3 linked regions of the Fodinicola acaciae genome follow. The protein of the gene in region 2 binds, or shares a complex with, the protein of the main gene of each other region. Links are inferred from orthologs where the notes say so. Each region holds a gene or a part of one and is shown on either strand. Other genes may lie near its edges. The genes, in order: GNX95_RS26395, rny and GNX95_RS09590.

What was found.
Region 1: rny (region 2) and GNX95_RS26395 share a complex: the UniProt entries of both Bacillus subtilis proteins name them as parts of the possible RNA degradosome complex. The link is inferred for Fodinicola acaciae from one-to-one orthologs.
Region 3: rny (region 2) and GNX95_RS09590 share a complex: the UniProt entries of both Bacillus subtilis proteins name them as parts of the possible RNA degradosome complex. The link is inferred for Fodinicola acaciae from one-to-one orthologs.

The regions. Positions count from the first base shown.
Region 1 is NZ_WOTN01000003.1:2,378-12,443, forward strand. The notes cover bases 3,135-6,107. They hold GNX95_RS26395 (polyribonucleotide nucleotidyltransferase), read right to left. Parts: upstream 5,754-6,107; coding sequence 3,516-5,753; downstream 3,135-3,515. Other genes in these bases: GNX95_RS26390 (M16 family metallopeptidase), read right to left, coding at 3,135-3,519; rpsO (30S ribosomal protein S15), read right to left, coding at 5,976-6,107. Also shown: GNX95_RS26380 (serine/threonine-protein kinase), read left to right, coding at 1-1,445; dapB (4-hydroxy-tetrahydrodipicolinate reductase), read right to left, coding at 1,442-2,200; more of GNX95_RS26390, read right to left, coding at 2,197-3,134; more of rpsO, read right to left, coding at 6,108-6,245; GNX95_RS42665 (LLM class oxidoreductase), read right to left, coding at 6,444-6,719; GNX95_RS26410 (MFS transporter), read right to left, coding at 7,242-8,417; GNX95_RS26415 (TetR/AcrR family transcriptional regulator), read right to left, coding at 8,464-9,042; GNX95_RS26420 (bifunctional riboflavin kinase/FAD synthetase), read right to left, coding at 9,932-10,066. UniProt on the Bacillus subtilis protein: Involved in mRNA degradation. Catalyzes the phosphorolysis of single-stranded polyribonucleotides processively in the 3'- to 5'-direction. Necessary for competence development in Bacillus subtilis.
Region 2 is NZ_WOTN01000001.1:3,115,627-3,125,658, forward strand. The notes cover bases 4,108-7,046. They hold rny (ribonuclease Y), read right to left. Parts: upstream 6,466-7,046; coding sequence 4,750-6,465; downstream 4,108-4,749. Other genes in these bases: GNX95_RS14765 (hypothetical protein), read right to left, coding at 4,108-4,684; GNX95_RS14775 (regulatory protein RecX), read right to left, coding at 7,018-7,046. Outside these bases: GNX95_RS14755 (M20/M25/M40 family metallo-hydrolase), read right to left, coding at 354-1,301; GNX95_RS14760 (M4 family metallopeptidase), read right to left, coding at 1,304-2,857; more of GNX95_RS14765, read right to left, coding at 3,281-4,107; more of GNX95_RS14775, read right to left, coding at 7,047-7,581; recombinase RecA, read right to left, coding at 7,582-8,619; GNX95_RS14785 (DUF3046 domain-containing protein), read right to left, coding at 8,783-8,977. UniProt on the Bacillus subtilis protein: Endoribonuclease that initiates mRNA decay. Initiates the decay of all SAM-dependent riboswitches, such as yitJ riboswitch. Involved in processing of the gapA operon mRNA, it cleaves between cggR and gapA.
Region 3 is NZ_WOTN01000001.1:2,058,220-2,068,266, forward strand. Bases 2,374-5,327 are described here. They hold GNX95_RS09590 (6-phosphofructokinase), read right to left. Parts: upstream 4,387-5,327; coding sequence 3,361-4,386; downstream 2,374-3,360. Other genes in these bases: GNX95_RS09585 (class II 3-deoxy-7-phosphoheptulonate synthase), read right to left, coding at 2,374-3,219; GNX95_RS09595 (polyadenylate-specific 3'-exoribonuclease AS), read right to left, coding at 4,458-4,985; GNX95_RS09600 (response regulator), read right to left, coding at 4,996-5,327. Also shown: GNX95_RS09570 (SAM-dependent methyltransferase), read right to left, coding at 1-226; GNX95_RS09575 (TetR/AcrR family transcriptional regulator), read right to left, coding at 248-865; GNX95_RS09580 (zinc-binding dehydrogenase), read left to right, coding at 943-1,869; more of GNX95_RS09585, read right to left, coding at 1,888-2,373; more of GNX95_RS09600, read right to left, coding at 5,328-5,643; MacS family sensor histidine kinase, read right to left, coding at 5,690-6,850; MacS family sensor histidine kinase, read right to left, coding at 7,224-8,462; GNX95_RS09615 (lysophospholipid acyltransferase family protein), read right to left, coding at 8,459-9,184; GNX95_RS09620 (SGNH/GDSL hydrolase family protein), read right to left, coding at 9,301-10,047. UniProt on the Bacillus subtilis protein: Catalyzes the phosphorylation of D-fructose 6-phosphate to fructose 1,6-bisphosphate by ATP, the first committing step of glycolysis.

The sequences.
Region 1 (10,066 bases), on a different replicon or contig from region 2:
AGGTCTGGCAGGCCCTCGACGAGCGGCTCAACCGGATCGTCGCGGCCAAGCAGCTGCTGCTGCCGGTCGGACTGAGCGAGGCGGACGCGGAGATCCTCCGGCAGCGCTCGTTTCGCGAGGGCCGGATCGCGGCCAGGCTGCACCATCCCAACGCGATCGCCGTGTACGACGTGGCCAGCGACGGCGGCCGGCCGGTGCTGGTGATGGAATACCTGCCGTCCCGCAGCCTCGCCGAGGTGATCGACGAGGACGGGCCGCTGCCACCGGAGCGCGTCGCCGACATCGGTGCGCAGGCCGCCGACGCACTGGCGGCCGCACACCGGGTCGGCATCGTGCACCGGGACGTGAAGCCGGCCAACATCCTGCTCGGCGACGACGGCACGACCAAGATCACCGACTTCGGCATCTCGCGGGCCAACGGCGACGTGACGGTGACCAAGACCGGCGTGCTGACCGGCACGCCGGCCTACCTTTCGCCGGAGGCCGCGCGCGGCCAGCCGACCGGACCGCCGTCGGACGTGTTCGCGCTCGGCGCCACGCTGTTCGCCGGCGTCGAAGGCGAGCCGCCGTTCGGCCGCGACGACAACACGATGGCGCTGCTGCACCTGATCGCGACCGGCCGGATCAACCAGCCGCACAAGGCCGGCCGGCTCGGTCCGGCGCTGCTGCGGATGCTCAGCGACAACCCGGAAAACCGGCCGACGATGGCCGAAGTCGCCAAGGAGCTCGCGGCACTCGCCAAAGCCGAGCCGGAGCCGACACCGCAGCCGCCGAGCCTGGTCAAGAAAAACCCGCCGAAGCCGGCGCTGCCCAACATCCCGAAGTTCATCAAGTCGTCGATCCCGCCGCCGCGCCGCGGCGAGCACACGCGAGCCGACCTCCCGCCGGCGCACGCCGCAGCGAGCAGCTGGTCGGTGACCAACCGCTGGCTGGTGATCATCGCGCTCGGCGCGGTCGCGGTCATCCTGCTGTCGGTCGGCGCGGCCCGGCTGCTGGCCGGTCCGCGTACGGTCACACCGCCGCTGCCGACACCGTCGCCGACGCTCAGCAGGAAACCGCAGCCGTCAGCGCCGGCCGCGCGGCCGAGCGCCTCGACGATCGCCTCCGGTCTGCTGGAGTCCGTGGTCACGCGGTATTACGGACTCGTGCCGGACGACCTCGACAGGGCGTGGGCGATGCTCGGTCCGAGGCTGCAGGCGCAGGGCCGCAAGGCGTACGACAACTTCTGGCAGCGGGTCAACGACGTGCGGATCGTGACGCCGCCGCGGGCCGCCGACTCCGAGGTGACCGTCACCATCGAATACAACTACGACGGCAAGGGCGCGTTTCGCGAGCAGCACCGGCTCGGCATGATCACCCGCTCCGGCCGCCCGCTGATCGACTCCGACCACGTGGTCGGCTCGCGGCGCACCGCGGACGCGACGCCGACGCCGAGCGCGTACTAGGGACGTTCGAGCAACGCGTCGAGGCCGACCGTCAGGCCCGGACGGCCGAGGATTTTCCGTACGGCCAACAAAACTCCGGGCATGAACGACGCGCGGTCGTAGGAGTCGTGGCGGATCGTCAGGGTCTCCCCCTCAGTGCCGCACAACACCTCCTGATGCGCGACCAGGCCCGACATCCGCACCGAATGCACCGGCACCTCGTCGACCCGCGCGCCACGCGCACCGTCCAAAGCGGACGTTGTGGCATCAGGCATCGGTCCGAGCTCGGCCTTGCGCCGCGACTCGGCGATGGCGGACGCGGTGTGCCGCGCGGTGCCGCTCGGCGCGTCGAGCTTGTTGGGGTGGTGCAGCTCGATGATCTCCATCGACGGAAAGTACGGCGCGGCCATCGCGGCGAACCGCATCATCAGCACCGCGCCGATGGCGAAGTTGGGCGCGATCATCACGCCGACGCCGGAGGTCGGCTTGAGCCAGTCGCGTATGGTCTGCAGCCGCTCGGCGTCGAAACCGGACGTGCCGACGACCACCGAGATCCCCTGGTCGATGCACCACCGGATGTTGTCCATGACCACGTCGGGGTTGGTGAAGTCGACGACCACCTGCGCGCCGGCGTCGGAGATGTTGAACAACCACTCGCCTTCGTCGACCATCGCCACCAGGTCGAGGTCGTCGGCGGCGTCGACCGCCTTGCACACCTGCGAACCCATCCGGCCGCGGGCGCCGAGCACACCGACGCGCAACGACGACTCGTTCATCGACGCACTCCCACATCGGCGAAGTCCTGGTCGCCGACCGGTCCGATGACACCGAGCGACATCGGCCGGTCGAGTATCTCGGAGGCTATCGAACGGACCTGCTCCGGCGTCACCGCGTCGATCCGGCCGAGCAGCCCGTCCACCGACAGGAAGTCGCCGTAGACCAGCTCGCTCTTGCCGATGCGGCTCATCCGCGAGCCGGTGTCCTCCAGGCCGAGCACTGTCGAGCCTTTCAGCATGCCCTTGGCGCGCCGCACCTCGTCGTCGGTCAGGCCTTTCGCGGCGACCTCGGTGAGCTCGTCGGACACGATCCCCAGCACGTCCTTCACGCGGCCGCGCGCGCAGCCGGCGTAGACCCCGAAGACGCCGGTGTCGGCGTACTGGCTCGCGTACGAGTAGACCGAGTACGCCAGACCGCGGCGCTCGCGTACCTCCTGGAACAGCCGGCTGGACATGCCGCCGCCGAGCGCCTGGTTGAGCACACCGAGAGCGAACCGCCGCTCGTCGTTGCGGTGGATGCCGACCGTGCCGAGCACGATGTGCGCCTGCTCGGTGTCCTTGTCGACGACCCGCAACGGCACCGACTCCAGCGCCGCCGGCTTGGACCCGCGGGGCTCGCGTACGGCCGCGTCGCCGTCCAGCAGCGGCTCGAAGGCCTTGCGCACCAGGCGTACGACGTGCTGGTGGTCGAGGTTGCCGGCGGCGGCGATCACCATCGTGTCCGGCGTGTAGCGGCGCTTGTAGAACGAGTGGATCTGCTTGCGGCTCATCTCGGTGATCGTCTGCGGCGTACCGATCACCGGCCGGCCGAGCGGATGCGCGCCGAACACCGCTTCGGAGAACACGTCGTGCACGACGTCACCGGGGTCGTCGTCGTGCATGGCGATCTCCTCAAGGATCACGCCACGCTCGGTCTCGACGTCCTCCGGCGTGATCAGCGACGAGGTGAGCATGTCGCAGACCACGTCGATGGCCAGCGGCAGGTCGTCGTCGAGCACACGCGCGTAATAGCAGGTGTATTCCTTGCCGGTGAAGGCGTTCGACTCGCCGCCGACCGCCTCCAGCTCGGCCGAGATGTCCAGCGCCGACCGCCGCCGGGTGCCTTTGAACAGCAGGTGTTCGAGGAAGTGCGACGAGCCGGCCAGCGCCGTGGACTCGTCCCGTGACCCGATGCCGACCCAGATCCCGAACGATACGGAACGCTGCGTCGGCATCGACTCGGTCACCACCCGCAGGCCGCCGGGCAGGACCGTACGGCGGACGGTGCCGCCGTACTGTCCCTCGGCCAGCGTGGTGGTCTGGGCCCGGCCTCGGCTCACGCCTGGTCGGCGGTTGCCGTGTCGTCGGCCGCCGGCGCGTCGGCCGGCTTCTCCTCGTCGCGGACCGGGATCAGGCTGATCTTGCCGCGGGCGTCGATGTCGGTGATCTCGACCTGCAGCTTGTCGCCGACCTTGACCACGTCCTCGACCTTGCCGATGCGCTTTCCGTTGCCGAGCTTGGAAATGTGCACCAGCCCGTCCTTGCCGGGCAGCAGCGAGACGAAGGCACCGAAGGCCGCGGTCTTGACGACCGTGCCGAGGAACCGCTCGCCGACCTTGGGCAGCTGCGGGTTGGCGATCGCGTTGACCTTGTCGATCGCGGCCTGCGCCGAGATGCCGTCGGTGGCGCCGACGTAGATCGTGCCGTCGTCCTCGATCGTGATGTCGGCGCCGGTCTCGTCCTGGATGCCGTTGATGACCTGGCCCTTCGGACCGATCACCGCGCCGATCTTGTCGACCGGGATGGTGATCGAGATGACCCGCGGAGCGTACGGGCTCATGTCGTCCGGCCTGTCGATGGCCTCGGCCATCACCTCCAGGATCGTCAGCCGGGCGGCCTTGGCCTGCTGCAACGCGGCGGCCAGCACCTCGGACGGGATGCCGTCCAGCTTGGTGTCCAGCTGCAGCGCGGTGACGAACTCACTGGTGCCGGCGACCTTGAAGTCCATGTCGCCGTACGCGTCCTCGGCGCCGAGGATGTCGGTCAGCGTCACGTAGGTGGTCTTGCCGTCGACCTCGTCCGAGATCAGCCCCATCGCGATACCCGCGACCGGCGCCTTCAGCGGCACACCGGCGTTGAGCAGCGACAACGTGGACGCGCAGACCGATCCCATCGAGGTGGAGCCGTTGGAGCCGAGCGCCTCGGAGACCTGCCGGATCGCGTACGGGAACTCCTCGCGGCTGGGCAGCACCGGCACCAGCGCGCGCTCGGCGAGCCGGCCGTGGCCGATCTCGCGACGCTTCGGCGAGCCGACGCGACCGGTCTCACCGGTCGAGTACGGCGGGAAGTTGTAGTTGTGCATGTAGCGCTTGGTGGTGTCCGGCGAGAGCGTGTCGAGCTTCTGCTCCAGCGCCAGCATGTTGAGCGTGGAGACGCCGAGGATCTGCGTCTCGCCGCGCTCGAACAGCGCCGAGCCGTGCACCCGCGGCAGCACGTCGACCTCGGCCGACAGCGTGCGGATGTCGGTCAGGCCGCGGCCGTCGATGCGGACCTTGTCGCGCAGCACGCGCTGGCGGACCTGCTTTTTGGTCAGCGCCTTGATGGCGCCACCGATCTCACCCTCGCGGCCTTCGAACTGCTCGCCGAGCTGCTCGTACGCCTCGGCCTTGATCTCGTCGAGCTTGGCCTCGCGCTCCAGCTTGTCGGCGATGGTCAGCGCGTCGGCCAGCTTGTCCGTGACGATCTTCGCGACCGCCTCGTACACGTCGTCGGTGTAGTCGGGGAAGACCGGGAAGTCGGCGGTCGGCTTGGCGGCCAGCTTGGCCAGCTCGGACTGCGCCTGGCAGAGCGACTTGATGGCTGGCTTGGCGGCCTCCAGGCCGGCGGCCACGATCTCCTCGGTCGGCGCCTGCGCGCCGCCCTGGACCAGGCCGTACGCACCGGCGGTGGCCTCGGCCTCGACCATCATGATCGCGACGTCGCCGTCCTCCAGGACGCGACCGGCGACGACCATGTCGAAGGTCGCCTTCTGGACCTCTTCGTGGGTCGGGAAGGCGACCCAGTCGCCGTCGATGAACGCGACGCGCGTGCCGCCGATCGGGCCGGAGAACGGCAGGCCGGCGAGCTGCGTCGACATCGACGCGGCGTTGATCGCGACCACGTCGTAGAGCGAGCCGGGCTCCAGCGCGAGCACGGTGCAGACGACCTGGACTTCGTTGCGCAGGCCCTTCACGAACGACGGGCGCAGCGGCCGGTCGATCAGCCGGCAGGTCAGGATGGCGTCCTCGGACGGCCGGCCCTCGCGGCGGAAGAACGAGCCGGGGATGCGACCGGCGGCGTACATCCGCTCCTCGACGTCGACGGTCAGCGGGAAGAAGTCGAAATGGCTCTTCGGCTGCTTGGACGCGGTGGTCGCGGACAGGATGACGGTGTCGCCGAACTGGGCGGTGGCCGAGCCGGCGGCCTGCCGGGCGAGCCGGCCGGTGCCGAACACGATCTCGCGGGTGCCGTGCTTGCCGTTGTCGATCACGGCGGTGGTGCTGTGGACCTCACTCGAAGTGAGATTGTCCGTCATGGGCGATGCCTCTTTCGTACGAGCCGGACCGCTCGCCTTCCGAGGTGGATCGCTGCCGGTCTTCGATCGAGGCACTCGGGGATTCTTTGGCCCGGATGCCACTACCGAGGACCGGCCACTTGCGTATTCCTACGTCAGCGGATGGCCCGGCGGTTGTGTTCGCGTACGACCAGGTGGCCGCACGAGTGGGGGGAGCGGCCGGTGGCCACTCCCCCGCTGGGTCTAGCGCCGCAGACCGAGCCTCTCGATCAGCGACCGGTAGCGCTCGATGTCGACGCGCTTGAGGTAGTTGAGCAGCCGGCGGCGGCGGCCGTTGAGCAGCAGCAGACCGCGGCGGCTGTGGTGGTCGTGCTTGTGCGTCTTGAGGTGCTCGGTGAGGTCCTTGATGCGCTTGGTCAGCATCGCGACCTGCACCTCTGGTGAACCGGTGTCGCCCTCGACGGTGGCGTACTCGGTCATGATGGTCTTCTTCTCTTCACTTGCCAGTGGCACAGGCTCTCCCTTACCGAATGCTCTGGTGTGGCCTCCGGTCCACGTCACGAAGGCAGGCAGTCACACGTCAAAACACACGCCGCACGTGCGGCGCACCACCAGGTTACCAGCCGGTGATGGACATGCCACCAGCAGTACACCGTCGGCGCGTCACCCGAGCACGGGACCACCTTGGCGCAGGCCCGACGACCTCGCAAATCATGCGCTCGCGGCCAGCGTCCAGGTGCGCCGGCGGTCCGCCGCTGAGCCGACACCGGTGTGCGCCAGCAGCACTTCCGTCGCCCCCGCGTCGAAGTATGCCCGTACGCCCGCGGCGACCGTCTCCTCGTCGCCGACGAGCGCGAGGTCAGCGGCTCGGCTGACCCCTTCGGCGGCGACGACGCGCTGGTAGCTCGGGAGCTGGTCATAGAAGGCGAGCAGCTCGGCCATCCCCGCCTTCACCTTGGCCACGTCGGAGGTGACGACCGCCGGCACGGCGGCGACGATGCGTGGCGGCTGGGCGGAGGCGGCGGTGATGGCCGGGACGATCTGCTCGGCGAGCGTACGCGGACCGGCGAGCCACCTGGCACGACGGTCGAGAAGCCGTCCACCGACCCGCCCGCGAACGTTGATCGCAGCACGCTCAGAGTGTCGCGCAGCCGCCGGATCGGTCGGTCGTACGAGACGCCGAACACGCTCTCCACCACCGGTTTCGCCGACAGCCCGACGCCGAGCGTCAAGCGGCCGCGCTGGCCGCCTGCACCGTCTGCGCCTGATTGGCGAGCACGATCGGATGGCGCGGACAGATCGGTACGGCGGCCGTGCCGAGTGCGATCTGCGGCACCTCTCGGGCGATCGCGGAGACGGCCGTCAACGCGTCGATGTCGAACATCTGCGAGATCCAGACGCCGCGTACGCCCAGGCTGGCGGCCTCTCGCGCGTAGTCGACCAACATGTCGACGGCATTGCCGCTTTGCCGGACGTCATTCGGCCCGAGTGGCAGCGTGATGCCGACGGTCATCGCGCTTTTCCTTCCAGGACAACGGTTTTCTCCTCGACGCGTACGCTCCGGCCGGCGACGACCGCGACGGCCAGGCTGGCGATGGCGAGCGCGACACCGATCCACGCCGGCGCGACGAAGCCGTATCCACCGCCGATCGCCAGGCCGCCGAGCCACGGCCCGAGCGCGATGCCGGCGTTGAACGCGGACGTGTTGGCGCTGGCGCCCAGTGGCGAGTCGCCGGCGAGCGCCATCGCGCGTGCGGTCATCGGCGGGTTCGTCGCGAAGGCGACGAAACCGAAGGCGAGAAAGACGACGACGGTGGCGATCTGGTTGTGGATCACCAGCGCGAAGCCGGTGAGTACGACGATCGAGGCGGCCATCATCGCGTACAGGCTGACGTCCGGCCGCCGGTCGGCGATCCGGCCGCCGAGCGCGATGCCGGCGATGCAGCCGAGGCCGTACAGGAACTGCAGGACCGGGATGGCGGCCGGTGAGAATCCGGTCACCTCGGTGAAAATCGGCGAGATGTAGCTGAAGATGCCGAGAAAAGCGGCCAAGGCGAGCGCGTTGGACGTGAGTGTCAGCCAGAGCCGGCCGCGCCGGAAAACGCGCAGACCGTCGATGACGCCGACCGCGCCGCTGGTCGATCGCGACGGGACCCAGACAGCCACAGCGATCCAGCTGAGCGCGGCGAACACCGACACCATCCAGAAGCTCGTACGCCAGCCGAACCGCTCACCGACCACGGTCGCCGCCGGCACGCCGATCACCGTCGCGATCGTCAGGCCACCGACGAGCACGGACAATGCGCGAGCGCGCTTTTCCACGCCGGCCAGTCCGACGACAACCGAGGCCGCGACACCGAAAAACGCACCCATCGCCATGGCGGCGACGACCCGGGAGACCATCAGGACGGCGTATCCAGGTGCGATCGCGCCAAGCGTCTGGCCGGCGACGAACAGCGCGAGCAGGCCGAGCAGTGCGCGTTTTGGCGCTATTCTCAGCGAAAGTACGGTCAGGACCGGCCCGCCGAACATCATGCCGAGCGCGAACCCGGACACCAGCAGACCGACCGCCGGAATCGACACGGCCAGGTCCTGTGACAGCAACGGCAGCAAGCCGGAGAGCATCATCTCGGTCGTCCCCATGCTGAAGATCGCCATCCCCAGCACGTACACGGCAAACGGCACGCCGACTCCATTCTTGACCTGTGGTTACAAAATTGGCGGAAAATTTTTAGAGGACGGCCACCGCCGCTTCGACCACGTCGCGAAGTCGCCGCCGGTCGGCGAACACGTCGTTGAGCACGGTCATGCCGTACATGGCACTGATCACCAACCGCGCCAACCGTCGCGCCGGCACATCGTCACGGATTTCCATCTCCGCCTGACCAAACTCGATCGCCGCGACCAGCGCCGTCTCGGTTTCACTGAACCGCTTACGCAAGACTGCCGTCAGCTGGTCATCGTTGCCACACATCTGCACAGCCGTACTCACCGCCAGACAACCCGCACGCCGTACGCCCGCCTGGTCGTTGTGCATGGTGAGCATGAGCAGGTCGCGGATGCGCTCCTTCACTGGCTTTGGGCCATCGAGAACGTCCAGTTGAGCAACCGCGCCACGCTGGTTGTAGCGCTCGAGGACACGGTCGAAGAGCTCGCGCTTGCCGGCGAAGGCGTTGTAGAGGCTGCCACGGCCGAGGCCGGTGGCGTCACAGAGGTCCTGCGGGGTGGTCGCGGCGTAGCCCTTGCGCCAGAAGACGTCCGTGGCCGCGTCGAGGACCTGCTCGACGTCGAAGGTGCGTGGTCTGGGCATGGGGTCGAGGCTACGACGTTTTGGAACTGGGAGTCAAGAACGGGGGGCTTGGAGGGGTGCGGTGGAAGGGGGTTTCGGGGTGCTGGAGGTTTGCGGTGAGAGGGGGTTGCGCGGCGATGGAGGTTTGAGGTGAGGAGGTGGGTGCGATTTTTGGTTGTCGCGTTGGCGAGGTGGTCTGGGTTTTCTGTTTGTTGCATTGGGTGGGTGGTTACGTCTTCAGCATTGTTGCGTTGGTGAGGTGGTTGGGCCTTCATGTTTGTTGCGTTGGGTGGGTGGTGGGTTTTCGCCTGCACGGCGGGCGCTCCTGCGCGGAGGGCGACCTCAAGGGAGGGGGCGCGGGAACGCCAATCATGTGCATTGAGGGTGCGGGCGGCGGTTTGTGGGCGGGGCTGGGTTCTCCAGGCTTGCTCGGTCACGTATGGAAGCAACCCGTCGGCATGCACGCCAATCACAGCGTCCGGGTGGTGTTGGTGTGACTGGTGTGGCTGATAATGCGGGTGAGGCAGCTTGACTGCGTAGTACTTGTCTAACAAGACATCAAAACGGACATCTGTTACAGCCGAGCGATCACAGCAGCATTACCAGCCTCAGTAGTCACACCCGCCACGGCCTCCGGTGATCACTACGGTGTGAAAGCCTTGTTTCTTGCGTCCAACGCTAGTAACTCGACATTCATGCCACCTGCGACTTTCTCAAGCCGGACATTTAGCGCTCCACACGTCTGTGCATCCCACATAGTGGACCTTCTCGCCACAGGCCGGGACGCCACGGCACCTGCGGCGCCCCAGCCAACCACAAACAAGACCCCGCGCCTCCCCTTGAGGTCGCCCGCCGCGAGGCGCAACCACCCACCCGACGCGACAATCAGAATTCAACACACTATGAAAACCTAGTGTTGCTCGAAAATGTCCCGGGTCCGCCGCACATCCTCGTCAATAGCCGCCACCAGCGCCTCGCGAGACTCGAACCGCTCGGTCCCCCGCAGCCGCTGCACAAATTCAAACCCTACGTGCTCGCCGTACAA
Region 2 (10,032 bases):
CGGCGCATTCGGCCACTCGCGCCGGCGCGGCTCTGGGATGTCGCATTATCTCGCCGGTCATCCGGTCGACGACCCGGCGCTGGATCCGCTGCACACCGATCTCACCGGCATGCCGCCGATGCTCATCCAGGCCGCCGCCGGCGACGAAGGCCTTCCGGACGCCGAGCGGTTGGCCGCGCACGCTCGCGCGTGCGGCGTCGACGTGCGGCTGGAGATCTACCCGGTGGCGGCGCAGAGTTTCCCACTCTACTGGTCGTTTCTGCCGGAGGCAGCCGACGCACTCGACCAGCTGGCCAGGTTCGTACGGTGACGAAAAGGCCCGCACTCGTCGCGAGTGCGGGCCGTTTTCGTTGTCAGCGGGTGAGTTCCCAGATCGTCCACGAAATGGCGTCGGCGTTGCGGCCGAGTGCCGTGTCGTTGATGTTGGACGAGGTGTCGCACGACCGGTGATAGCAACGGTCGAACGCGACACCGGACTGGCCGCCCCATTTCTGCGCCTGCGCGGCGGTCATCCGCTGTTCGGCGCCGGTGAAGATGCCGCCGGTTTTCACGCCGATACGTTGGAAGGACGCGCTGTCACTGCGTCCGCCGACTCCCTGTCCCTCGGTCGGGACGTCGATCTGCGCGAAGTAGTTGTTGATCGTTTGTGCGATCGCGGCGTCATCGTCGTTGTAGACGAAATAGCCGGCATTCGGCGACGCGACCATGTCGAAGTTCAGATATGCCTTCAGCCGGGTACGCTCGGCACTCGGCAGGTTGGTGGCGTAGTACTTCGAGCCGTTCAGGCCGGACTCCTCGTCACCCCACCAGCCAAACCGTACGGTCACTGCCGGATTCGGGTTGGCGGCGGCGAAAGCCTCGGCCACGGCGAGGATGCTGGACGAGCCGGACCCGTTGTCGTTGATCCCCGGACCGGCGCAGACGCTGTCCAGATGACCGCCGGCCATGATGACTTTCGTCGTGTCATGGCCAGGAATCTCGGCGATGACGTTGCTGCTGCGCCGGCCCGACGGGGTGGTGAACGGCTGCTCGGTGACCCGATAGCCGGCGGCCGTCGCCTTCTGCTTGACATAGTTGACCGAACCGGTGAAACCGGCGGATCCAGTGCAACGGTTGCCACCGCCCTGGTTGGTCGCGATGGTCTGCAGCTGCGTCAGGTGAGTTTTCACCGCGGCGGTGGAAATGTCCGGTGCGCCGTTGGGCAATGCGGTGGTCTGCGTGGCAGGTACGGCCGGTGCCGCGGTGGCGAGCAGCGCCACCGCGGCCACGACCGAGAGGACGATGGCCCCTCGTTTTCTCATGGCTAGTTGACGCTCACCGCGCTCCAGGCAGCGGCGACGGCCTTGTACTCCGCCGAGGTGCTGCCATACAGCGAGGACGCGGCGCGCAGGGTTTCGGTGCGGGCGTTGGGATAGGTCGTGTTGGACACGAAGCCCTCGTCCAGCGCCTTGTACCAGATCTTCGCGGCCTTGTCCCGGCCGATGCCGGTCACCGTCGAGTTGTTGCAGGTCGGGCTGTTGCCGTAGGCGGTGTTGCCGCTGCCTTCGGCCAGCAGGAAGAAGAAGTGGTTGGCGATGCCGGAGCTGTAGTGCGGGTCGACGCGGCGGCCGGACAGCCAGCAGTTGTACGAGCGGCCGTCGAGCTGCGGGTTGTACATGTAGCGCAGCGGCTTGCCGTTACCGAAGATGTTGATCTTCTCGCCGATGTCATAGTCCGGTTTGTCGGCCGGAAGGTTGGCGTAGAACTCGACCATGGTGCCGAAAATGTCGCTGGTGCCCTCGTTGAGGCCACCGCAGTCGGCGGTCGTGTAGCACAGGCCGGCGAGCGCCTGCGTGACGCCGTGGCTCATCTCGTGGCCGGCCACGTCGATGGCGGTCAGCGGGTTGGCGTTGTTGGCGCCGTCGCCGTAGGTCATCTGCGAGCCGTCCCAGAAGGCGTTCACGTACGCGTTGCCATAGTGCACGCGGCTCGGAACACCGCGGCCGTCGCCGAAGATGCCGTTGCGGCCGTGCACGTTCTTGTAGTAGTCGAAGGTCTTCGCGGCGCCGAAGTGCGCGTCGACGGCGGCGGACTGGCGGTTGCTCGCCTGCCCGTTGCCCCACACGTCGTCCGCGTCGGTCATCCGCGCGCAACTGCTCGTCCCCTGGTTGAGGTCGCAGGTGTAGCCGTTGCCGTGGGTCGAGTCGGTCAGCTGGTAACTGCCGGCCGATCCGGTGGTGGAGAAGGAAACGCTGCCGACGTTGACGCCGGTGCCGGTGCCGTCCATGACCTCGTCGGTCTTGTAGAGCAGCGCGCCGGTGGACGCGTCGGTGACCACGTGCAGCTTGCTCGGGGTCTGACCGTCCGGCTCGAAACCGGTGACCACCGTCTCGTACGCGAGCCGGCTCGCGCCGGCCTCGACGGCCGCGACGACCAGCCGCGACTGCCCCGCGCCGGTCACCTTGCCGTCGAAGAACTTGGTGGCCGAGGACTTCGCCGTGGCGGCGCTCATCTTCGCCGCGGAGACAACCGAAACCGGCTTGTCCTGAGCGATCGACATGCCGGTGAAGGCACCGGTTGCGGCGTTGTGGACCACGAAGTCGCCGCCGAGCACGGGCATGCCGCGATACGTACGATCGAACCGTACGTGCGAGGCGCCGTCCGGGTCGATGATCACGCGCTTGACCTGGTAGGCGTCGCCGGACGACGTTTTCGCCATCGCCGGCTGCGCGGCCAGCGACTGCTTGGCCCAGGCGATCGCCTGGCTCTGATCCGGTTTCGCCGGCGCCGCGTGGGCTGCCTGGCCGGCCGCGACCGTGGTCACGCCGAGCCCGCATGCCACTGCGGTGATGCCCAATCTGCGCAGGGTCTTTCTCATGGACCTACCTCCGGACAGGGCTGTGCACCACGCGGGGTCACGTGATGCGAGATGGGGAGAGCGGTGCCACAATTTCGACAGGCCGGCGCGGCCGGAACAATCCGTACGGCTACGTAATAAATTGACCTATCTATAGGTAGGCTTTACCGACAACGCGGAATTGCCAGGATTTATCGGAAAAGTCGGGCTAAAGTTTCACCGATCATGATGTAACTAGTCGATAAACATCGCCAGTGACCGGCGGCAACAGCGTCCGGTTTCCACCCGGACGGCCGGATTTTCCCACCACGATCGGCAAACCTCGACACCCGAAGCTGACCGTACGCGGCGAAACAGCGGTTTCTCCCGCGGTTTGCCGAAAACACCGGAGAAAATCCGTTTGTCACCCGCAATCAAACGGCTTCGGCAGGCAATTTCGCCGGCTCAGGTGCTCGCGCCGGGCGCCGCGCTGCCATAGAAGGAGGCCCACAGGTTGTCCCGGTGCGCGAAGACCCAGGCGCGGATCCGGCTCTGGTCGACCTTCTTCCAGAACCACCTGCCGGTCGTCGGCAACTCGTCTCCGGCCTTGCCACCGGCCGCGCCGGCCTCGATCTCGCTCCTCTTGGTGAGGAAAAACGACGACACCTGAGACGGCACCGACTGGGGCACGCCGTCGGGACCGCTGGCGTTGCGTACGGCGAGCATGAAGGTGAACAGCGGCCGGCCGCCCTGTTCGAGGTCCCAGTTGACCTTGTCGTACTCGCCGCGGTTGATGAGATCGCGGTTGACCTTGCGGGCCACGTCCTCCAGCTTGCCGAGCGCGTTGAGGCAGGCGTCGGTCATCGGACCGATGTGCAGGTTGAGCGCGATCGAGATGCTGGCCGACGCACCGATCAGCGTACCGACCGCGCTGACCAGGCTGACCGAGGCCTTGATGTCGGACTTTGCCTTGTCCGACACCGATCCCTTCGAGGAGACCAGGTCCGCGGCGGCCGTCACCGTTGTGTAGACGGCGATCAGTTTGTTGACGTTGTTGAGCAACGGCAACACCTTGCCGCCTTCGGGGATCTTGAAGGAGGCCTCGATGCGGCCGACGTTGGGGCCGGCCTGCGCCGCGGCGGCGCGAGCCGACGTGACCAGCATCTGGTGCATCTCGGTCGCTTCGGCGATGACCGGCTCGATCGCCAGCCCGGAGTCGAGCAGCGCGGTCGACCAGCTCCACAAAGCCGCGAGCAGCGAGTCGTCGTCGGCGCGGAACGCGTTGGCCTTGGCGTCGGCGATCCGGTCCTGCGCGGCCGCGATGTCCGCCTTCTCCTTCTCCGCCTTTTGCTTGATCTCCAGCATTTTCTGCGCGGCCAGCTCGATGCGCACGTTTTCGCCGGCGTCCATCGCGCTGGCCGCCTTGCCATACCAGGCGTCCACCTGGTCGTAGGTGACCTCGTCGATCTCTTTCGCACCACCGGCTCGTACGGTGGCGGCCAGCTGTTGGCCTTCGGCGATCGCGGTGAACAGCTGCGGCGGTGCCGGCGCGCCGTCGCCGAGGATCGCCGCGCGCTCCTTCTCCACCTCCGTGGCGCGGGTCGTGAGGAACTTCTCCGCGTCCGCGTACGTCCCGATGAACTGGCCGTCGAGGATGCCTTCCTTGTTCTTCACCCCGTCACGCTGCACCGATGGCTGCCCCGTCGGCCGCGCGTTCGCCGCCAGCATGCCGCCGACGGCGCGGTTGCCGGCCGTACGCTGCAGGCTGGTCAGCATGCCGGCCCGCGTCTCGGCTTTCTCCGCGTCGGCCGGCCGGCTGGCCGGGCCCGGCTGCCGATGCGGCTCGGCCGGTGTCTGCCTGGGTCGCATGAAGCCATGATCCGCCGGCAGGCCGGTGCGAACACCGGTCGATGGGGCAGTGATCAGGGCAGGCGCTAGCGGGCGATCTCGCTGGCGCGTGACTCGCGTACGACGGTGACCCGGATCTGGCCGGGATAGGTGAGCTCTTCCTCGATCTGCTTGGCCAGGTCGCGGGCCAGCATGCCGGCGGCGATGTCGTCGACCGCGTCCGGCGAGACCATCACCCTGACCTCGCGGCCGGCCTGCATCGCGAAGACCTTCTCGACGCCGTCCTTCTCCTGCGCCATCTCCTCGATGCGCTCCAGCCGCTTCACGTAAGCCTCGAGGCTCTCGCGGCGCGCACCGGGACGGCCGCCGGAGCACGAGTCGGCGGCCTGCGTCAGCACAGCCTCGATGGTGCGCGGCTGCACCTCGTTGTGGTGCGCCTCGATGGCGTGCACGACGTCCTCGTGCTCGCCGTACTTACGCGCCAGGTCGGCGCCGATCAGCGCGTGGCTGCCTTCCACCTCGTGGGTCAGCGCTTTGCCGATGTCGTGCAGGAACGCGCCGCGCTTGACGCTGGCCGGGTCGACGCCGATCTCGGCGGCCATGTGCGCGGCGATGTGCGCGGTCTCGATCAGGTGCTTGAGCACGTTCTGGCCGTAGCTGGTGCGATAGCGCAGCCGGCCGAGCAGGGTCACCAGCTCGGGGTGTACGTCGGTGATGCCGACGTCGACGATGGCGTCCTCGCCGGCGCGCTGGCAGAGCTGCTCGACCTCGGCCTTGGACTGCTCGTAGACCTCCTCGATCCGGTGCGGATGGATCCGGCCGTCGAGCACCAGCTTCTCCAGCGTGATGCGGCCGATCTCCCGGCGTACCGGGTCGAAGCAGGACAGCAGCACCGCTTCGGGTGTGTCGTCGATGATCAGGTTGACTCCGGTGACCGACTCGTACGCGCGGATGTTGCGGCCTTCGCGGCCGATGATCCGGCCCTTCATCTCGTCGCCCGGCAGGTGCAGCACGGCGACCACGCTCTCCGCGGTCTGCTCGCTGGCCACCCGCTGAATCGCGTCGACGACGATGCTGCGGGCCCGCTGCTCGCCGTTGGATCGCGCCTCCGCCTCGATGTCGCGCACCAGCAGCGCCGCGTCGCGCTTGGCCTGGGTCTCGATGCTCTTGACCAGTTCGGTCTTGGCGTCCTCGGCGGTCAGGCCGGCGATCCGCTCCAGCTCGGCGGTGCGCGCCGCCTCCGCCGCCTCGGCCGCCTGCTCGCGCTCGGCCAGCGCGGTCTCGCGTACGGCCGCCGCCGACTCGGCCTCGGCCAGTTCGTGGCCGCGCTGCTCCAGCCGGTTGGCCTGGGTGTCCAGCCGCTTCTCGCGCTCGGTCGCGCGTGCCTCGCGGCGCTCCAGCTCGGACTGCAGGCGGCGGATCGACTCCGTACGCTCACCGAGCTCACGCTGGATGGTGCGCTGCGCCTCCTCGCGAGCGCCGGCCAGCTCCTCGCTGGCGCGCCGGCGGGCCTCGGCGGTGATGTCGGCGGCGGACGTACGCGCCTCGGCGAGCAGCCGCTCGGCCTCGGCGGCGATCTGCGCCGCGGCCTCCTTGCTGGCCTCTTTGCTGACCGTCACGTCCGGAACCGCGGCAACCGGTTCGTTCGTTGCAGAGGGTGTGTCGGCCGAGGTGGGCTCAGCGCTGCGTGGGCCTTGCTGCGTGATGCCGAGTTTGCGCGCGACGAACAGCACCAGGATCCCGCCGGCCACCACGGCGACGAAGACGACGACGAGCGTCAGCGCCAACTGCTCCATGCCCATCGCACACTCCTCATGCCACGCCGCCGCGAAGGCGACCGCTGGAAACATGCATCAGCGCATGCTCCCGCCAGAGGAGCCACACCGTGCCACGGCACGGCTGCGGAGACGATTCTGGAGCAGCGACGTATCGCCACCGCCACAGAACCCACCCGACCGGTGATCGGTCGGCGAACAAACAACCGTCTCGCGACGGTCGATCAGACGGGCTTCAGGGCCCGGTTCGTCGTGACATCGTTGTCGTGCGTTATGTAGTCGCGCAGTCCGTTACCCGCAGGTATGCGGGCTCCTCATTCGGTAATTTCTGAGGCTATGGCGGTCGCCACAGCCGGTCAAGCTGAGTGCGACGGCGTGTCTATGTAAGTCGGACAAACCGGTGAGGTAAGTAGGACAAATACGTCGAGACCGCCACTTCGTGCGTTGAGATTCACAGGCGCGGACACGCCGACAAGATCCGGAGCGGACCTTAACGGAACCTTAACCGGCCATAAGGTGCTTACTGGCCCTTGACAGGCGAAGCGCTCGCAGTCTGCGCCGAATGTCTTGTTTGTGCGGTTAGAGGGACTGCTCCGGCTCCAGGCCGTCGAGCTCGGCACGTACGACCGCGGTCGCCAGCTCGGCCGGATAGCCCTTGCGCGCCAGCATGCCGTGCAGCCGGCGCGCGGCCACCTCTGGCGGCAGGCCGGTCATGCCGCGCAGCCGCTTGCGTACCAGCTCGACCGCGGCGGCACGCTCGGCCTCCGGGTCGACGCGATCCAGCGCCTGCTCGACCGCCCCCGGATCCACGCCTTTGCGGCGCAGCTCGGCGGCCAGCGCGCGGCGAGCCAGCCCGCGGCCGCGCTGCCTGGTCTCGACCCACGCCTGCGCGTATGCGGTGTCGTCGATCAGGCCGACCTCGGTGAACCGGTCGAGCACGCCGGCCGCGACCTCGTCCGGCACGTCACGCTTGCGCAACGCGGTCTCCAGCTCGGTGCGGGTGCGCGCGCGGTCGGTCAGCAGCCGCAGGCAGATCTGTCTGGCTACCTGCTCCGGGTCACCCGGGTCGTCTTCAGGGTCACCTGGAGGGGGTTCACTGGTCGATCGACCTGAGCGACCCGGAGCAGGAAGTCGGTCGCGCACCTAGAAGTCCACCGGCTCCGGTGCGGTCGCGTCGGCGTCGACGGTCGCGCCGACCCCCAGCTTCTCCTTGATCCGCTTCTCGATCTCGTCGGCCAGGTCGGGGTTGTCCATCAGGAACTTGCGGACGTTTTCCTTGCCCTGGCCGAGCTGGTCGCCCTCGTAGGTGTACCAGGCACCGGACTTGCGGACCAGGCCCTGCTCCACGCCGACGTCGATGAGCGAGCCCTCGCGGCTGATGCCGTGGCCGAACAGGATGTCGAACTCGGCCTGCTTGAACGGCGGAGCCACCTTGTTCTTCACGACCTTGACCCTGGTGCGGTTGGCCACCGCGTCGCCGGCGTCCTTGAGCGTCTCGATCCGCCGCACGTCCAACCGTACGGACGCGTAGAACTTCAGCGCGCGGCCACCGGTGGTGGTCTCCGGCGAGCCGAACATGACGCCGATCTTCTCGCGCAACTGGTTGATGAAGATGGCGGTGGTGTTGGAGTTGTTGAGCGCGCTGGTCATCTTGCGCAGCGCCTGGCTCATCAGCCGGGCCTGCAGGCCGACGTGGCTGTCCCCCATCTCGCCCTCGATCTCGGCGCGCGGCACCAGCGCGGCCACCGAGTCGATCACGATGATGTCCAGCGCGCCGGAGCGGACCAGCATGTCGGCGATCTCCAGCGCCTGCTCACCGGTGTCCGGCTGGGAGACCAGCAGCGCGTCGGTGTCGACGCCGAGCGCCTTGGCGTAGTCGGGATCGAGCGAGTGCTCGGCGTCGACGAAGGCCGCGATGCCGCCGCCGGCCTGCGCGTTGGCCACCGCGTGCAGCGCGACGGTGGTCTTACCGGAGGACTCCGGACCGTAGATCTCGATCACTCGGCCGCGCGGATAGCCGCCGATCCCCAGCGCCACGTCCAGCGCGATCGAACCGGTCGGGATGACCTCGACCGGCACGTTGCCACGCTCGCCGAGCCGCATGATCGAGCCCTTGCCGAACTGCTTGTCGATCTGCGCGAGGGCCAAGTCAAGGGCCTTGCCGCGATCTGGTGCTGCCATGAGTGCCCCACCTGTTGGTCGTCGGTTGTTCCGTTGCGTCCGACCGTACGGGGAGGGTCGGACATTTTGCGGTGAGCCCCGCCGATCTGTGGACGAGAACTCGAGGTGTGGAAACTGTACCGAACAGGTGTTCGAGGGTGTACGGCGACACGCCGAAACTCGTCTAGCGAAGTTTCGCCGGCACGTCGAACGCCTGGCAGACAGCCCGCCAGACCGCCTTCGCCGACTCGCCTTCGGCGAGCGCCTGATTGACCGTACGGCCGCCGAGCTGCGCGATCACCTGGTCCGCAGCCACCGACGACGCGTACCCGACGCCGAACTGGAGCTCCATTCGCTCCCAGAACTCACTCAGTCGCACGGGTATGAGCTTAGGTCACGCGTGTTTGTACCTACTGGTATGTGGCAGTGCGGCGCCGGGTGTGCGTTAAAGCGAGGGGTGCGGGGTCGGGCGTTGTGGTGGTGGTCGTGGTGGTGGTGGTGGTGCGGCTTCGCGCGTTGCGCAGAGGAGGTGGTGCGGCGTGATGTGTTGCGGTGGTGGTGGGGGTGAGTGGGGGTGAGTGAGTGAGTGAGTGGGGGATTCGGGTGTTGCGGTGCGGAGGTGGGTGCGTCGTCCCTTTGTCGCGTTGGAGAGGTGGTTGCGTCTTCATGTTTGTTGCGTTTGGGGGTGGTTGCGTCTCTTGGTTGTTGCGTGGGGTGGGTGGCTGGGTTTTTCGCCTGCGCGGCGGGCGCTCCTGCGCGGAGGGCGACCTCAAGGGAGGGGGCGCGTGGATGCCAATCGGTGTGCATAGGGGTGCGGGCGGCGGTTGCGTGCGGGGTCGGGTCTTCCGGGGCTTGCTCGTTCTCCCCGTCGGCGCCCTGAAGGGAACCACATTTTCGGAGGGGCCGCCGAGCCTGGGTGGGTGGTTGCGTTTGTTTGGCGGCGGCCCCTCCGAAAATGTGGTTGGCTGCGCCCGCCGACGGGGAGAACGAGCAAGCCAGGTCACGTATGGGAAGCAACCCGTCGGGATGGACGCCAAACGATCGTGCTGGGGCGGCTGACTGCGTAATACTTGTTTAACAAGACATCAAAACGGACATTTGTTGCAGCCTCGTAGTCACAACAGCATTATCAGCCTCAGTAGTCACACCCGCCACAGCCTCCGGGGATCACGGCGGCGTGAAAGCCTTGTTCCTTGCGTCCAACGCAAGTAACTCGACATTCATGCCATCCGCGAAACTCGAAAACCGGACATTTAGCGCTCCACATGCCTTTGCGTCCCACATGCTGGACCCTCGCGCCACCCATCGGGACGCCACGGCACCGCCGGCGCCCCAGCCACACTCCTGGTCCGCACCCCGCACGAAACCGCACCCGTGGCACCCAACAGAACCAACAACGAAACCCCGCGCGCCCCTCCCCTTGAGGTCGCCCTC
Region 3 (10,047 bases), 1.1 Mb from region 2 along the record:
GTTTCCGGCACAACATGCTCCCCCACAGGCCGGGGATCTGCCGCTCGGTCGCGTTGACCATCAGATGGCGCAACGGTGACCACTTCGTCGCCGCCACCATCGTCCGCGTGCCGCTCGGGAGGAACCGGCCGGCCAGCGGATCGTCGATCAGCGGATGCTCCTCGTACTGGTCCATCGCGACGATCGACATGGGACCGAGTGCCGTGCCGGCGGCGGGGTTGGCCATACCGCCATTATGGAGCCGCCATTATCGCCGGCGATAGGCTCGCAGGAAGATGTCGGCCGCGTCGTCGACGATCGCGGCGGCCTGTGTCTCGTCCAATGCGGACGTGCCGTAGAGCGACTCGGACAGTCCGTTGGCGACCAGCAGCGACATGAACTGGTGTGCCGCGCGTACGGGGTCGTCGACGCTCAGCGCGCCGGCCGCGGCCAACTCACCGAGCCGGCCGGCCATCCACTGCGCGATCTGGTGCGGCACGCCGTGCCGGCAGGCCGCGCCGATGCCGGGATGGTGTGCGACCTCGGCGATGATCAGCCGGCGCAGCGCAGCGACCTCCGGCTCCAGTAGATAGTCGAGTACGCGCCGGCCGATCAGCCGGATGTCGTGGTCGACGCGGTCCGGCCGGCACAGCAGGTCGGCGATGTCGACGCTCGCGGTGCCGAACAGCTCGTTGTGCGCGGTGTTCACCACGGCCAGGAAGAGCGCTTCCTTGTCGGCGAAGTGGCTGTAGACCGTGCGCTTGGACACGTCCGCCTTCGCCGCGATCGTGTCGACGCTGGCCCGCGCATATCCCTCGCGCAGGAACACGGCGGTGGCCGCCGCGAGGATCGCCTCGCGTTTCGCCGGCATCCTCCGGTCCACCATGCGGCGAGTGTACTGACACTAAACTACACCGTGTGGTTTACTTCGGCTGAGCACTGTCTACGACGTGGAAGTGAGCGATGAAAGCGATTGTCACCACCGGCGGCGGACCGACCGGTTTCCGGTTCGCCGACGTAGCTGAGCCGCGACCACTGCCCGACCAGGCCGTCGTCCAGGTCGAGGCGGCCAGCGTCAACCGCGGCGACACGTTCTGGGCCAGGAACTCGCCGGCCGGCACCGTACGCGGTTACGACTACGCCGGCGTCGTGTTGACGCCGGCCGCCGACGGAAGCGGACCACCGGCTGGCGCGCGCGTCGCCGGAGCGGTCGCGCAGGGCGCGTGGGCCGAGCGGGTCGCCGCGGCCGGTCACACGCTGGCTACCATCCCGGACGACGTGGCCGCAGAGCAGGCGGCCGCGACTCCGGTCGCCGGCATGACCGCGCTCTACGCCCTGCAGCGCGCCGGCTGGCTGCTCGGTCGCCGCGTGCTGATCACCGGCGCCGCCGGCGGCGTCGGAGTTTTCGCCGTACAGCTGGCAGCTCGCGGCGGCGCGCACGTCACGGCGCTGGTCGGCTCGGCGGAGCGCGGCGCCGGACTGACCGAGCTCGGCGCCGATGTCGTTGGTACGTATGACAATCCCCCGGCCGGCGGCGCCGACGTGCTGGTCGAGTCGGCCGGCGGCAAGGTCTTCACCACCGCCATGTCACAGCTGAATCCGCACGGGATCGCGGTCTCGGTCGGCAACTCGGCCGGCGCGGAGGTGGTGCTGCCGCCTGACTACGGCCTCAGCCGCCGGAACTTCTCCTACAGTTGGCTGTCTCTGCTCGACGAGGTCGGCCGGCGCCGTACCGGCGGCAACGACCTGCGTTTCCTGCTGGACCTGATCGCGGCCGGCCGGCTCGACCCGCGGATCGGCGAGACCGTGCGGTGGGACGATTTCGGGCCGATCATTGAAAAACTCTGGAACCGGCAGATCTCCGGCAAGGCCATCCTGACGCTCGGCTGAGTTTTTCGGAAAATACGGTCAGCCGCGCAACATCTCGGCGAGCAGGAAGCCGAGCTCCAGCGACTGCTGCGTGTTCAGCCGCGGGTCGCAGGCGGTCTCATAGCGGCCGGCCAGGTCGGCGTCGCTGATCTCCTGCGCGCCACCGAGGCACTCGGTGACCTCCTCGCCGGTGAGCTCGACGTGGATGCCGCCTGGATAGGTGCCCAGGCTGCGGTGCACCTCGAAGAAGCCGAGCACCTCGTCGACGATCCGGTCGAAGTGGCGGGTCTTGTAGCCGCTGGCCGACTCGAAGGTGTTGCCGTGCATCGGGTCGCAGGCCCACACCACCTGGTGGCCGGTCGCCGTCACTTTTTCCACCACCGGCGGCAAAACCTCGCGTACTTTGTCGTTACCCATCCGGCTGATGAAGGTCAGCCGGCCGGGTACGCGCTGCGGGTTGAGCCGCTCGACCAGCTCGACCGCGGTCTCAGGCGTGGTGGTCGGACCGAGCTTCACGCCGACCGGGTTGGCGATCTTGGACACGAACTCGACGTGCGCGCCGTCCAGCTGCCGGGTCCGCTCGCCGACCCACACCATGTGCGCGGACAGGTCGTAGAGCTGGCCCTCCTCCGGCCGGGTCAGCGCGTCCTCGTAGTCCAGGATCAACGCCTCGTGCGAGCAGAACAGGTCGACCTGGCGCAGCGCGTCGTCGTCGACGCCACAGGCGGCCATGAACGCCAGCGCGCGGTCGATCTCGCGCGCGATCGCCTCGTAACGCTCGCCGGCGGCGGACTGCTTGACGAAGTTGTTGTTCCAGTCGTGCACCGTGGTCAGGTCGGCCAGGCCGGCCCGCGCGTACGCGCGGATCATGTTCATCGCGGCCGCGGAGTTGGCGTACGCCCGGACCATCCGCTGCGGATCCGGCCGGCGTGCCGCCTCGGTCGGCTCCAGCGAGTTGACCATGTCACCGCGATAGCTGAACAGGCCGAGCGCGTCCTTGTCGGAGGACCGCGGCTTGGCGTACTGGCCGGCGACCCGGCCGACCTTCACCACCGGGACGCTGGCGCCGTAGGTGAGGACGACGGCCATGCCGAGCAGCGTGCGGGTCAGCGAGCGCAGGTGCGGCTCGGTGTTGTCGTCGAAGGTCTCCGCGCAGTCGCCGCCCTGCAGCAGGAAAGCCTTGCCGGCCGCCACCGCGGCGAGCTTCTCGCGCAGGTCGTCCACCTCGTACGGCGCGACGATCGGCGGCACGGTGGACAGCGTCCGGTGTACGTCGGCCAGCACGGCCGGGTCGGGCCAGGTCGGCTGCTGCGCGGCCGGCAGCCGGCGCCAGGAGTGCCGCTCGGTGCTGTCGTTCATGACATCGGTCATCAGATCGTCGGCAGTGTCGGACTGCGTACTGGTCACGGCTTCAAGGATACGGGCCGGCGTTATTGGCACCTTACGCAGTGAGGCCGCGTGGCCCCATGCGTGCGTCCGGCGCACGCATGGGGGCCATGCGGCCGACGCGGCTCAGCCGAAGAAGACCTCGGCCTCGGCGTAGCGCTCCTCCGGCACCGTCTTGAGCTCGGCGGTCGCCTCCTCGATCGGTACGCGCACGATGTTCGTGCCCTGCAGCGCGACCATCTTGCCGAAGTCCTTCTCGTGGACGGCGTCGATGGCGTGCAGGCCGAAGCGGGTCGCCAGCACGCGGTCGAAGGCGGTCGGCGTCCCGCCGCGCTGGACGTGGCCGAGGACGACCGCGCGCGACTCCTTGCCGGTACGCTGCTCCAGCTCGTTGGCCAGCCAGTTGCCGATGCCGCCGAGCTGCACGTGACCGAAGGCGTCCTTCTTGTCGTTGCGCAGCGACTCGGCACCGCCGGACGGCAGTGCGCCTTCGGCGACCACGATGATCGGCGCGTAGTGGTCCTCGAACCGCCGCTCGACGTACGCGACCACCTGGTCGATGTCGAACGGCTTCTCCGGCACCAGGATGACGTTGGCGCCGCCGGACAGGCCGGAGTGCAGGGCGATCCAGCCGGCGTGCCGGCCCATGACCTCGACGACCAGCGCGCGGTGGTGCGACTCGGCGGTCGTGTGCAGCCGGTCGATGGCCTCGCTGGCGATGGTGACCGCGGTGTCGAAGCCAAACGTGTAGTCGGTCGCGCCGAGGTCGTTGTCGATCGTCTTCGGCACGCCGACGACCGGGATGCCTTCGTCGGTCAGCCGCTTCGCGACGCCGAGCGTGTCCTCGCCGCCGATGGCGACCAGCGCGTCGACGCCCAGCTCGGCCAGGTTCTGCCGGATCTTGTCGACGCCGCCGTCGAGCTTGTACGGGTTGGTGCGCGACGAGCCGAGGATGGTGCCGCCGCGGGGCAGGATCCCGCGCACCTGCTCGATGCCGAGCGGACCGCTGATCCCCTCGACCGGACCCCGCCAGCCGTCCCGGAAGCCGACGAACTCATGGCCGTACGTCGCGACACCCTTGCGGACCACGGCTCGGATGACCGCGTTGAGGCCGGGGCAGTCCCCGCCTCCGGTGAGTACGCCGATGCGCATAGTGCAAAGCCCTTCGTGCTCAAGAAGCCGTGCCGGCCCAGAACCAGCTGTCCGCGCATACCGTAGCGGTCTTATGCAGAACCGATCCAGAGACGTCCGCCACGATGCACCTCCATGGCCTGCCAGCGGGCCAGGTTGTGCTTGGCGTCGGTCAGCGCGTCGTGCCGCGCGCCGTTGGCCTCCGGCAGCGGCGGGTTGCCGAGGTCGTCCCAGCGTTGTCGCAGGTCCTTGGTGAACCGCGGGATCCGCCGCGGCAGTGAACGCATGTCTCCCCACAGCTGCGCTAGCGCCACGTGGTCGTACGCGGCGAACCAGGCCCACAGCTCCAGCTGCTCGTCGCGCGCGGACAGATAGCGCCAGAACTCGTCGCGGATCTGCTCGCGCGACTTCCACGCCGGGTCGGCCGGCGACGGCAGCTTGTCGAGCACGTTCTTGCGGACCCACGGGATGGCGTCGTCCGGGTTGAACTCGGTCGACACCGCGTAGAACTCCGCGCCATCCTCGTCCACCGCGCCGATCGAGACCAGCTCGATCGTCTTCCCGTTGTCGAGAAACTCGGTGTCGTAGAAGATCCGCCTGAGCGCCCGGGGTTGCGTCACAGCCGCTACGTTACTGGCGCTGCTCCGGCTCGCCGTCCAGGCCTGTCTCGATCGCGTATCGGACCAGCTCCGCGCGGTTGTGCACCTGCAGCTTGCCCATCGCGTTCTGGACGTGGTTCTGCACCGTACGGTGCGAAAGCACCAGCCGGCTGGCGACCTGCTTGGCGGTCAGCCCCTTGGCGATCAACCGCAGCACCTCGGTCTCGCGCTCGGTCAGCTCCGGCCGCTCCGGCTTGGCCGGGTCCGCGGTGGCCAGCCGGCGATACTCGCCGAGCAGCAGGCCGGCCAGGCCCGGCGTGAAGCTGGCCTGACCGGCCGCGGTCCGGCGGACGGCCTCGTACAGCTCCTCCGCTCTGGCCGACTTGAGCAGATAGCCGAGCGCGCCGGCCTTGACCGCGTCGAGTACGTCCTGCTGCTCGCCGCTGGCCGACAGGACCAGGATTCTGGTGTCCGGCAGCGCCTCGCGGATCTGCCTGGTCGCCTCCACGCCGTTGACCTTCGGCAGCTGCAGGTCCATCAGCACCACCGCCGGCCTGGTGGCGAGCGCGCGGCGGACCGCCTCGTCGCCGTCGGCGGCGGTGGCCACCACCGAGAAGCCGGCCGAGCCGAGATCCCGGCTCACCGCGTCCGTCCACAGTGGATGGTCGTCGACCACCATGACGGTGATATCGGTGTCGTCCAAGGACGATTCCCCCACGGGCAGGTCATTTGCCGACAGTGATCTCGACCTCCGTCCCTTCCCCCGGCGTGGACACGATCTCGACCGTACCGCCGACATCGGCGATCCGGCCGCGAATCGCCTGCACAACCCCCAACCGGCCGTCGGCGGCGGCCTGCTGGAGCCGGCCGTCGGGGATGCCGGGTCCGTCGTCGCGTACGGTCACGACGACGTGGTCGCCGGTGTCCTCGACCAGGACCCACGCCGGTGCGTCGGCGCCGACGTGCGCACGCACATTGTCCAGTGCCGCGCCAACGGCGGCGGCCACCTGGTCGGCGACCGGCGCGGCGAGCAGCACTGGCTGCGCCGGCGAGGAGAAATGCACGGTCGGCTGCTGGACGCGGTCGGCCAGCAGCTCCTTCAGGTCGGCCTCGCCAGTCGGCTCGGTGCCGCGTGCCGGACGCGACTGGATCAGCTTGCGCAACGCGCTCTCCTGCTCGGCGGCCAGCCGGGCCAGCTCGGCGTCCTCGGTTTTCCGGCTCATCAGGGCCAACACCTGCAGTACGCCGTCGTGCACCTCGCGCGCCAGCCGCTCGCGCTCGGCGGTGGCGGCCTGCAGGCGTACGCCTTCGGCGAAGGTGCGCTCGACCTCGCGTACCAGGCCGACCGCGTAGCCGGCGACCCCGGCCGCCAGCACGTAAAGGATGCTCGACTCCAGCGAACCACCGGTCCAGCCGCCACGGATCACGATGTTCGGCAGCAGGTTGACGCCGACGACAGCGATGCCGGCGACCGCGCCGTCGGACAGGGCCCACGCGAGGCCGGCGGTGCCGGCCCAGAGGCCGCTGATCGGCTGCGAGAGCTGGTACGGATGCTGCCAGCCGGCCGCCGGCACCGACATGAGCGTGGTCAGCACAGCGACCGCCAGGTCGCCGGCCGCGATCGTCCGCCGCGAGCCACGCCGGCTGGTCAGCAGCGTCGCGACCGCGGTCCAGCCGATCATGATCGCCAACGCCGCGCCCGCCCACATGCCAGTCGCCAACTGGTCGAAGAACCGCGCGCTGAAGACCGTCGACGGCACGATCGCGAGGATCCGGAAGGCGGCGAGCGCCCGCCACAGAGACGCCTCCAGCTCGCGGGGACGCCTTGGCCGCTCGGTCGGCCGTACGAGGCGACGGAGACTGCCTCGCGGAGGGACTCTAGACACTTCGTCCAGCGCTAGACGATCTGTCGAGAGTGCGCGATCAGGAGTCCGCTCACCGCGGAACATCTCGCGTGGGGACATGCGACTCGACCTCCGTCCCCGCCTCCCGCGCGTCGCGCGAGCGCCTTGCCCACTCGGTGCCACTGGGTCACTGGGCCACTGGGCCACTGGGCCACCGGGTCACTGGGCCACCGATCACCGGGCCACCGATCACCGAGCCACCGATCACCGAGCCACTGGGCCGTTCCGTCCCTCGGCCATTCCGTCGCCCACTCGCCCACTCAACCAATCACCCGATCGCCCATGGCCGAGCCTGCCACGCGCACGCACTCTAGACACTTCGTCCAGCACTAGACGATCTGTCCAGAGTGCACATTCATCGCCCCCCTCGCCGCGTGACATCGCGCTTCGGGACGTGCAACTCCACCTCGGTCCCCTCACCCGGCGCCGACACCACCGCGACAGTGCCACCGAGGTCGCCGATCCGGCCGCGGATCGACTGCGCGACGCCGAGCCGACCGTCCGCGGCGGCCTGCGCCAGCCGGCCGTCCGGAATGCCGGGACCGTCGTCGCGTACGGTCACGACGACCTCGTCGCCGGTGTCCTCCACCAGGACCCAGGCCGGTGCGTCGGCGCCGACGTGTACGCGGACGTTGTCCAGCGCCGCACGGACGGCGTCGGCGATCTCGGTGGCGTCGTGCACCGGCAGCGGCACCGCGCCAGCCGGCGTACTGAGCGTGACGGTACGCGCCGACGCGACCTCCGCCAGCGCCTCGCGCAGGTCGCGGTCGCCAGCCTCTCCAGCCGGCCCGGCGGCCCCACCCGCCATCGAGCCGGACACCGAGCCGGACACCGAGCCGGACACGATCAGCGCGCGCAGCGCCGCCTCCTGTTCGGCCGCCAGCGCGCCGAGCCGCGCCGCCTCACCGCCGAGCTCGCCACCACGCCGGCTGACCATCGCGAGCACCTGAAGCACACCGTCGTGGATGTGCCGCGCCAGTCGCTCGCGCTCTGCCGTCGCGGCCTGCAGGCGTACGGCCTCGGCCAGCGCCAGCTCGGCGCGCCGCACCAGGCCACCGGTGAAGCCGACCACGATGCCGGCGAGATAGGCCAACACCACGTTGTCGGCGACCGATCCCGGATGCCAACCGTGCAAGGCGATGGCCAGCGCGTTGATGACCGTCGCCGCGGCGACACCGGCGCGGATGCCGCCGGCCAGCGCCCACGACAGGATCGCCGACGCGACCCACAGGCCGGGGACCGTACCGGCGCCGAGCTGCAGCTGCGCGAAGCCGACCGCCGGGATCGAGGCCAGGTAGGCGACGCCGGCGATCGCCAGGTCGAGCCCGAGGACCCACCACGACGGCCGTCCGCCGTTTCGCTGGTCGGTCCAGGTGAGCAACGCGGTCACCGCGGTCCAGACGACCATCACGGCGAGTACGCCGACGATCCACGGCAGGGACGCCGGCTGCGACCGGTTGCCGAGCTCGGTCGTGTTGTTGACGATCGCGAGCGCGACCGTGATGACCCGGTAGACGGTCACCGCGCGCCAGAGCGACAACTCCAGACCCAGTGGCCGGCGCAGCGGCTGGACCAGCCGGCGAAGCGTGCTCACGCCGGGGCGCCGACCGGCGTCTTCTCCTCCACCGGCTGCGCCTGCTTCTCCAGCATCGCCTTGGCCTTCGAGCCGTACATGTCGACGTAGGTCTGGCCGGACATCCGCATGATCTCGTACATGATCTCGTCGGTGACCGACCGCGCCACCATCCGGTCGCTCTCCATGCCGGCGTAGCGGCTGAAGTCGAGCGGCTTGCCGATCCGGATGCGTACCCGCATGATCCGCGGCATCCGCTTGCCCAGCGGCTGGATCTGGTTGGTGTTCAGCAACGCGCACGGAACGACCGGCGCACCGGACTCCAGCACCAGCCGCGCCACACCGGTCTTGCCGCGATAGAGCCGGCCGTCCGGCGAGCGCGTGCCCTCCGGATAGATGCCGACCAGGTCGCCGTCCTTCAGCAGGCCCTTGAGGGCGTCGAGCGTCGCCTTGGCGGCCGAGCCGGAGCCGCGGTCGATCGGCAGCTGGCCGGCCGCGGTGAAGAACAGCCGCATCATGAAGCCTTTGATGCCGGGCGAGGTGAAGTATTCGGCCTTGGCCGGGAAGGTGACCTTGCGTGAGACCACCAGCGGCAGGAACAGCGAGTCGACGAACGACAGGTGGTTGCTGGCCAGGATCGCCGCGCCGGTCTCCGGCAGGTGCTCGCGGCCCTCCACGTCCGGTCGGAACACCAGGCGGAGCAGCGGTCCGAGCAGGACGTACTTGCAGAGCCAGTAGAACACTCGCACCTACCCTTCCGCCGCTGGGTTGCTAGAGCCTACTGGACCGCCATCGCGTTCCGGACCGAATGCCGCCAGCCTCCTCACGCGCAGGTCACGCGCGTGAGGAGGCCGGCCGGTCAGAACAGCCGAGCAGCCGCCTTACCCATCACCGCGTAGCCGGCGTCGCTGGGGTGCAGGTGGTCGCCGCTGTCGTACGCCGGCAGGATCCGGTCGGGGTCGGCCGGGTCACGGGTCAGCGCGTCGAAGTCGACGATCTTGGCGAAACCGCCGGCTTTTCCGGCCGTCGACCGCAGCCACGCGTTGACCGCGTCGCGCTTGCCCTCGTTGACCGGCGTGTCGTAGCCGGAGCCGCCGACCGCCGTCAGCGTGCCGGCGTACACGGTCACTCCGCGCACCTTGGCACGCGCGATGAGCTGCTGGTACGCGCCGATGATCTGCTGGACCGTCACGTCCTCGCCGGTGCGGCCGAGGCTGCCCGGCAGGCCGATGTCGTTGATGCCTTCCAGCACCACCACGTAGCGGACCGACGGCTTGGACAGTACGTCACGGTCGAACCGGCTCACCGCCGACGGACCGATCAGGTCGTGCAGCAGCCGGTTGCCGGCGATCGCCTCGTCGGCGACCGCATAACGCGCCGGCAGCGCGCCGTCCAGGTAGTCGGGCCACCGGTGGTTGGCGTCGGTCGTCGACCCGGTGCCGTCGGTGATCGAGTCGCCGAACGCGACGATCCCGGTGGACAGCGGCGCGACCACCTGCACGTCGGTGAGGAAGTACCAGCTGGTGATGGTCTTGCCGACCGGCAGCGCCGCCGCACCGGCGTGGTCACCGGCGGTCGAGACGTACGAGGTCGTACGCGCGTCGGC